Martelella mediterranea DSM 17316: one gene and its partner. The protein of the gene in region 2 binds, or shares a complex with, the protein of the main gene of each other region. Links are inferred from orthologs where the notes say so. Each region holds a gene or a part of one and is shown on either strand. Other genes may lie near its edges. The genes, in order: trxB and trxA.

Region 1 (3,125 bases), 3.0 Mb from region 2 along the record:
TGATCGCGACCGCCCATGGCGGCAGTCTCGAGACGATCATCGACGGCGAGACCGGCTTTCTGGTCCCGCCGGCAAACGCCGACGCGCTTGCCGAAGCCATCGACGCGGCGCTTGCCGACCCGGCGCGCCTGAAGGCGATGGGGCAAGCGGCACGCGCCCATGTGCTCGCCAATTTCACGGTGGAGATGATGCTGGAGAAGGAATTTTGCGCCTATGAGGCGGTGATGAACGCGTAGATATCGCCAGAGCCAGGGCTTTCGCTTTGGCTCATCGGCAGCGCCTTAAATCGCCACCAGACCTTCCTTCTTGATCTGGCGGATGGTGAGCATGGTGCGCACGGTGTCGACATGGGGGTTGGCGGTTAGAACCTCAATGACGAAATCCTGGAACTGCATCAGGTTTTCACAAACGCAGTGCAGCAGGAAGTCGGTTTCGCCCGAGGTCATCCAGGCCTGGCGCACGATCGGCCAATCCTCGCTTGCGCGCGAAAACGCCTTGAGCTCCACCTCCGACTGATGCTTCAGCCCGACCATGCAGAAGGCGACGAGATCATAGCCGAGCTTCGGCCCGTTCAGCATCGCATTATAGCCCTCGATGATGCCCGCCTCCTCCAGCCGGCGCACCCGGCGCAGGCATGGCGGCGCTGAAATGCCGACCCGATCGGCGAGCTCGACATTGGTCATGCGACCGTCCCGCTGGAGTTCGCGCAGAATTTTAAGATCGACAGAATCGAGATCGGCGCGCATCAAGAGCTCCTGCGGCGGGAAAATCGGGCATATACGCAATTTTATTACAACATACAGCCAGATTCTTTCAACTGGGAGAAATGGTCTGTTGGTAGCTTGCCGTCCGGCCTTGAAACAGACGGCCTTCCAGCCATAAATGGAGGCAGACTTGCAACTGTTGCGGCGTGCCCCTCTTTGTGGCGCGCCAAAAGGATTTTGAGATGGCAGACCACCACACCCAGGTGCTCATCATTGGTTCCGGCCCCGCCGGCTATACCGCGGCGATCTATGCGGCGCGCGCGATGATGAAGCCGGTGCTGATCGCGGGCCTCGAACAGGGCGGCCAGTTGACGATCACCACCGATGTCGAGAATTATCCGGGCTTTGCCGATCCGATCCAGGGCCCGTGGCTGATGGAGCAGATGCTCGCCCAGGCGGAAAACGTCGGGACCGAGATCGTCAACGATATCGTCACCAAGCTCGACCTGTCGAAGCGCCCCTTCACCGCCACCACCGATTCCGGTGAAACCTGGATCGCGGATACCGTCATCCTCGCGACCGGCGCCAAGGCCAAATGGCTTGGTCTCGAGAGTGAGCAGACCTTCAATGGCGGCGGCGTTTCGGCCTGCGCCACCTGCGACGGGTTCTTCTATCGCGGCAAGGACGTTGTGGTTGTCGGCGGCGGCAATTCCGCTGTCGAGGAAGCGCTTTACCTTGCCAATATCGCCAAATCCGTGACGGTGGTGCACCGGCGCGACACGTTCCGCGCCGAACGCATCCTGCAGGAAAGGCTGTTCGCGCTGGAAAACGTCAGGATCGTCTGGGACCACGCCGTGGAGGAAATCGTCGGCACCAGCGCCGTGCCGCCGCTTCCGCCATCAGTCACGGGCGTTGCCGTGAAGAACGTCAAGACCGGCGAGAAGCAGACCATACCCGCCGACGGCGTGTTCATCGCGATCGGGCACTCGCCGCAGGTCGAGCTGATCCGCGACCAGCTTCGCCTGAAGCCCAACGGCTATCTGTGGACCGAGCCTGGCACCACCAAAACCAGCATCGAGGGCGTCTATGGCGCCGGCGATGTCACCGACGACAATTACCGTCAGGCGGTGACGGCGGCCGGCATGGGCTGCATGGCGGCGCTTGAGGCCGAACGCTTTCTGACAGGGCAAAAGACCGGCACGCTGGCTGCCGCGGAGTAGGGTAAATGAAAAGCACGAGCATGCCTCTGGACTGGGACAAGCTCAGGATCTTTCATGCCGCGGCGGAGGCAGGATCGTTCACGCATGCAGCCGACAAGCTCCACCTTTCGCAATCGGCAATCAGCCGGCAGGTTTCCGCGCTGGAACAGGATGTCGGCGTCAAGCTGTTTCACCGCCACGCCCGCGGACTGATTCTCACAGAACAGGGCGAATTGCTTTACCGCACCGCGAACGACGTGCTGTTAAAGCTCGAAAGCGTGCGTTCGCGGCTGACCGAGACCAAGGAAAAGCCCTCGGGCAAGCTGCGCGTCACCACCACGGTCGGCCTCGGCCAGGGCTGGCTCACCGACAAGGTGCAGGAATTCCTTCAGCTCTACCCAGACATGCAGATCCAGCTCATCCTCGACAATGAGGAGCTGGACGTGAACATGCGCCATGCCGATTGCGCGATCCGCCTGCGCCAGCCGCAGCAGCCGGACCTGATCCAGCGCAAGCTGTTCACCGTGCACATGCATGTCTACGCCTCGCCCTCCTATATCAACCGGCATGGCGAGCCGCAGTCGCTGGAAGACCTCGACAATCACCGAATCATCACCTTCGGCGAGCCGGCGCCCGCCTATCTGCTTGACGTGAACTGGCTCGAAATCGCCGGCCGGTCTCCCGACAGCCCGCGTCCGGCGCATCTTCAGATCAACTCGCTGACCTCGATCAAGCGGGCCGCACTTTTAGGGATCGGCATCGTCATGTTGCCGGATTATATCGTCGGTCGCGATCCCGGCCTGTTGCAGCTCGTCACCCATGCCGATGTGCCGAGTTTCGACACCTATTTCTGCTATCCGGATGAGTTGAAGAACTCCGCCAAGCTGAAAGTCTTCCGCGATTTCATCGTCGCCAAGGCGCGCAACTGGAGCTACTGAGGCCGTTTTCCGCCTCAGGCCCAGCGGCTAACCTCCGTTTCACGCCGCAAAGTCCGCAAACCACTTGCCTTCATCGCCTATTTTTTAGGCAATGATTACCCATGTCTCAAATTTAATCAAAAATTGCTGCATTTTTCATCTTTCGCATGGCAGCCATGCACAAAGATGCATTGTGAAATGCCTAATTCAGGAGCATATAGCGCGCAGCTGATGCAGGTGGTGCCCAACTTCTCCCTGGTGCACCGCAGCAGCTGTTCCCCTCTGGAGGTTTTGAGAGACCTTCT
Region 2 (3,102 bases):
CCGCCAGTCGTCGGTGCCGACGATCGGCATGGCGAAGGCATCAAGCAGCTCCGCGCCGGCGCCCACCGAGACCTGCGGCTCGACGCCATCTTCCATCGTCAGGCCAGAGACGGCATCGCCAGAGAACTCGACCACGACCTTGATCTGGTCGTCCGGCCGCGGCTGACCGGGCACGCCGCCGCGCCCGATCCGGCTCGCCTCGGTCTCGGCCAGCGCATCGTTTTCAGGCCCGCGCTTGGCCCAGGTCAGCGTATAGGCGAAATCGCGTTCGTCGCCCGCCTCGGGCAGGTCCTCGGGCAGCCAGTAGGCCACGATATTGTCGTAGATTTCGTCATCGGACGGCAGTTCCACGAGCTGCACCATGCCCTTGCCCCAGTCGCCCTCCGGCGTGATCCAGGCGGAAGCGCGGCGATTGTAGAACACGCCGTCATCGAGATAGTGGTCGAAATCGCGGTCGCGCTGGATCAGGCCGAAGCCCTGCGGATTGTCGTCATAGAAGCTCGAGGTCACCACCCGGTTTGGATTGTTGAGCGGCCGCCAGATCTGCTCGCCGCTGCCTGTGACGATTTCCAGACCATCGCTGTCATGGACTTCCGGACGCCAGTCGAAGGCCATGTTGCGATGGGTCTCGGAATACCAGTACATCGAGGTCAGCGGCGCGATGCCGAGACGCTCCACCGCATCGCGGAAGAACAGCCGGCTCTGGATATGGAGCACCTGGCCCTCGCCATCGGTGTTTTCCGCCTCGATCCGGTAGGCGCCGGCGACGCTCTTGCTGTCCAGCAGCGCGTAGATGACGATGCCCTCATCGGCATCCTCGTCTTCCTCCAGATAGAAGGCGGTGAAGCGCGGAAATTCCTCCGCCGTCGAAAGCCCGGTATCGACCGCCAGCGCGCGCGCCGAAAGGCCGTACTGCTTGTCGGGACCGTCGGTGCGGAAATAGGAGGCCCCGAGAAACGAAATCCAGTCGGTCTTCATATCCGGCCGCATCACCCGGAACCCGGCCCAGCCCGCGACATCCTCGACGGCCTTGGCGGGGCTGTCCTCCGGCATGTCGAAATAGTCGGCGCTGTACACAACTTCGCGGGCTTCGCCATCCGTCACCAGATTGATCGTGACCGGTTCCTTGAAATAGCGACCCTGATGGAAGAACTGCACCGGCGCGTCGCCGACCTCCACGGTGTGATCGGCGCGGAACCTGATCTTCCAGTGGGCGTCGTAGTCGATCTTGTCGAACAGTTCCGGCGTTTCAACCGGATAAGGCTCGAACGGCTTTTCGGAAAGGGCCTTTGCATCCTCGGAAAGCGTTTCAAACGAGAACGGCTTTGCCGGGCCGAGTTCCGGTTCGAAGGCGGAAGCCGTTGCCGGCAGCAGAAACAGGGGAACAACGAACAGGCTGAGAAGAGAGGGCGAAACAGAACGCATCGTCGTCATCAAGAGGTAAACTCCGTTTTGGCCATAATAGTGCTGAAGGCCAAAACGCGGCAAAATCCGCCAGGTTCCGCCTCGATCAAAAAAAGCCCGCGCAATGGCGGGCTTCATGGCTGCAAAATGTGGCTGTTTTCAGCCTACGACGCCGGAAATCCAGCTCGAAAGCGCGGTTTTCGGCGCGGCGCCGACCTTCACGTCGGCAAGTTCGCCGCCCTTGAACATGGCCAGCATCGGGATCGAACGGACCCCGTATTGGACCGCCAGATCCGGATTGTCATCGACATTGACCTTGGCGATCTTGACCTTGCCGTTCATTTCCTCGGCGATTTCCTCCAGGCTCGGGCCGATCATCCGGCACGGGCCGCACCATTCGGCCCAGAAATCGACCACGACGGGTTCTGAAGATTCAAGCACTTCCTGCTTGAAATTGGCTGTAGTGACCTTGACTGTCGTCATTTGATAGCTCCTTGCGTTGCCGGAAACACACCCGGCCCCTTTCGCAAAATCTTGAGATGCATGTGAGCATGGTTTCATAAAAAATCAATGCCGCCCCGTCACTTTGTCGCAAGTCGCGCAAGGGCTTCGGCGAGTTCGGCCTCGCTCAGCACCCGCACCGCCGCCGTCTCTGTATAGATCAGCAGGCAATCGATCGCGCTTTGCGGATAGAGCGGCTTCAGGATTTCGCGATAGACCGCCATCTGCGCCACATGGCTGAAGGGCGGCGTCTCGCTGTCACCCGGCGGATTGCGGTTGGTCTTGAAATCGGCGAGCAGCACCCGGTTATCCGTCACCGCCAGCCGGTCGAGCCGGCCGGAAACGGTATAGGCCCCGCCGGCGAGCCGCACGGTGCCGGCAATCGAGACCTCGGGGCGGGCGGACGGCGCAAACAGCGGCTGCAGCCGGGGATCGCCGATCACCGCCATCACGCTTTCCGCAATCGCGGCGCGTTCTTCCTCCGGCAACGAGAAGGCCGCGCGGTCGAGATAGCGTCGGCAGGCGGCGGCCCGGTCATCGGTTTCAAATCCCGGCAATATCTGCAACAGCCGATGCATCAGCCGGCCGCGCTCCAGCGCCAGATTGATCTCCGGCTTTTCGAACAGGGGCGAGGCCGTCATCGGCGCGGGGTCCTCGACCTCGATGCCGGCGCGCGACGGGCTGAGCGGCGGCTGCGGGCGGGCGGCATCGCGAAACGGCGTCAGCAGCGCCTCCGGCAGCGGCGGCTTTTCGGCGGCGGCCTTTCCGGCCTCGGCCTCGTCAAACCGGCGCGGCGGGATTTTCTCCTCGAAGACCAGTGCCGGCCATTCCTCGCCGCCCGGCCCGGCCATCACCGTCTCGTTGACGCGGTGATCGCCTTGCAGCGCCGACCAGACCATGCGATGCCAGGTATCCGGCACCTCGGTGCGGCCGCGATAGCCCGCCACGATCAGCCGGTCGGCGGCGCGGGTCATGCCCACGTAAAGCAGCCGGCGATATTCCTCCTTCGCCTCGGCCTCGCGCCGGGCGAGATCGGCGGCGACCATACTGTCGGCATCGCGCGCGGCTCCATGCCAGACCGGCACATCGCCCGCCATCACCCGGAAGCCCGAAAGGTTGCGCGGCTCGAACGGCTTGCCGCCGCCATCGACCAGAAACACCACCGGCGCTTCCAGCCCCTTGGCGGCATGGGTGGTC

The links.
Region 1: the proteins of trxA (region 2) and trxB are in contact, whole or in part, in a crystal structure (PDB 1F6M), measured with the Escherichia coli proteins. The link is inferred for Martelella mediterranea DSM 17316 from one-to-one orthologs.

Annotation. Positions count from the first base shown.
Region 1 is NZ_CP020330.1:3,678,692-3,681,816, forward strand. What follows is about bases 132-2,935. They hold trxB (thioredoxin-disulfide reductase), read left to right. Parts: upstream 132-946; coding sequence 947-1,924; downstream 1,925-2,935. Other genes in these bases: Mame_RS17095 (glycosyltransferase family 4 protein), read left to right, coding at 132-236; Mame_RS17100 (Lrp/AsnC family transcriptional regulator), read right to left, coding at 282-749; Mame_RS17110 (LysR family transcriptional regulator VtlR), read left to right, coding at 1,945-2,841. Outside these bases: more of Mame_RS17095, read left to right, coding at 1-131.
Region 2 is NZ_CP020330.1:651,798-654,899, forward strand. What follows is about bases 226-3,006. They hold trxA (thioredoxin), read right to left. Parts: upstream 1,888-3,006; coding sequence 1,564-1,887; downstream 226-1,563. Other genes in these bases: Mame_RS02965 (OpgD/OpgG family glucan biosynthesis protein), read right to left, coding at 226-1,434; addA (double-strand break repair helicase AddA), read right to left, coding at 1,986-3,006. In the rest of the region: more of Mame_RS02965, read right to left, coding at 1-225; more of addA, read right to left, coding at 3,007-3,102. UniProt on the Escherichia coli protein: Participates in various redox reactions through the reversible oxidation of its active center dithiol to a disulfide and catalyzes dithiol-disulfide exchange reactions.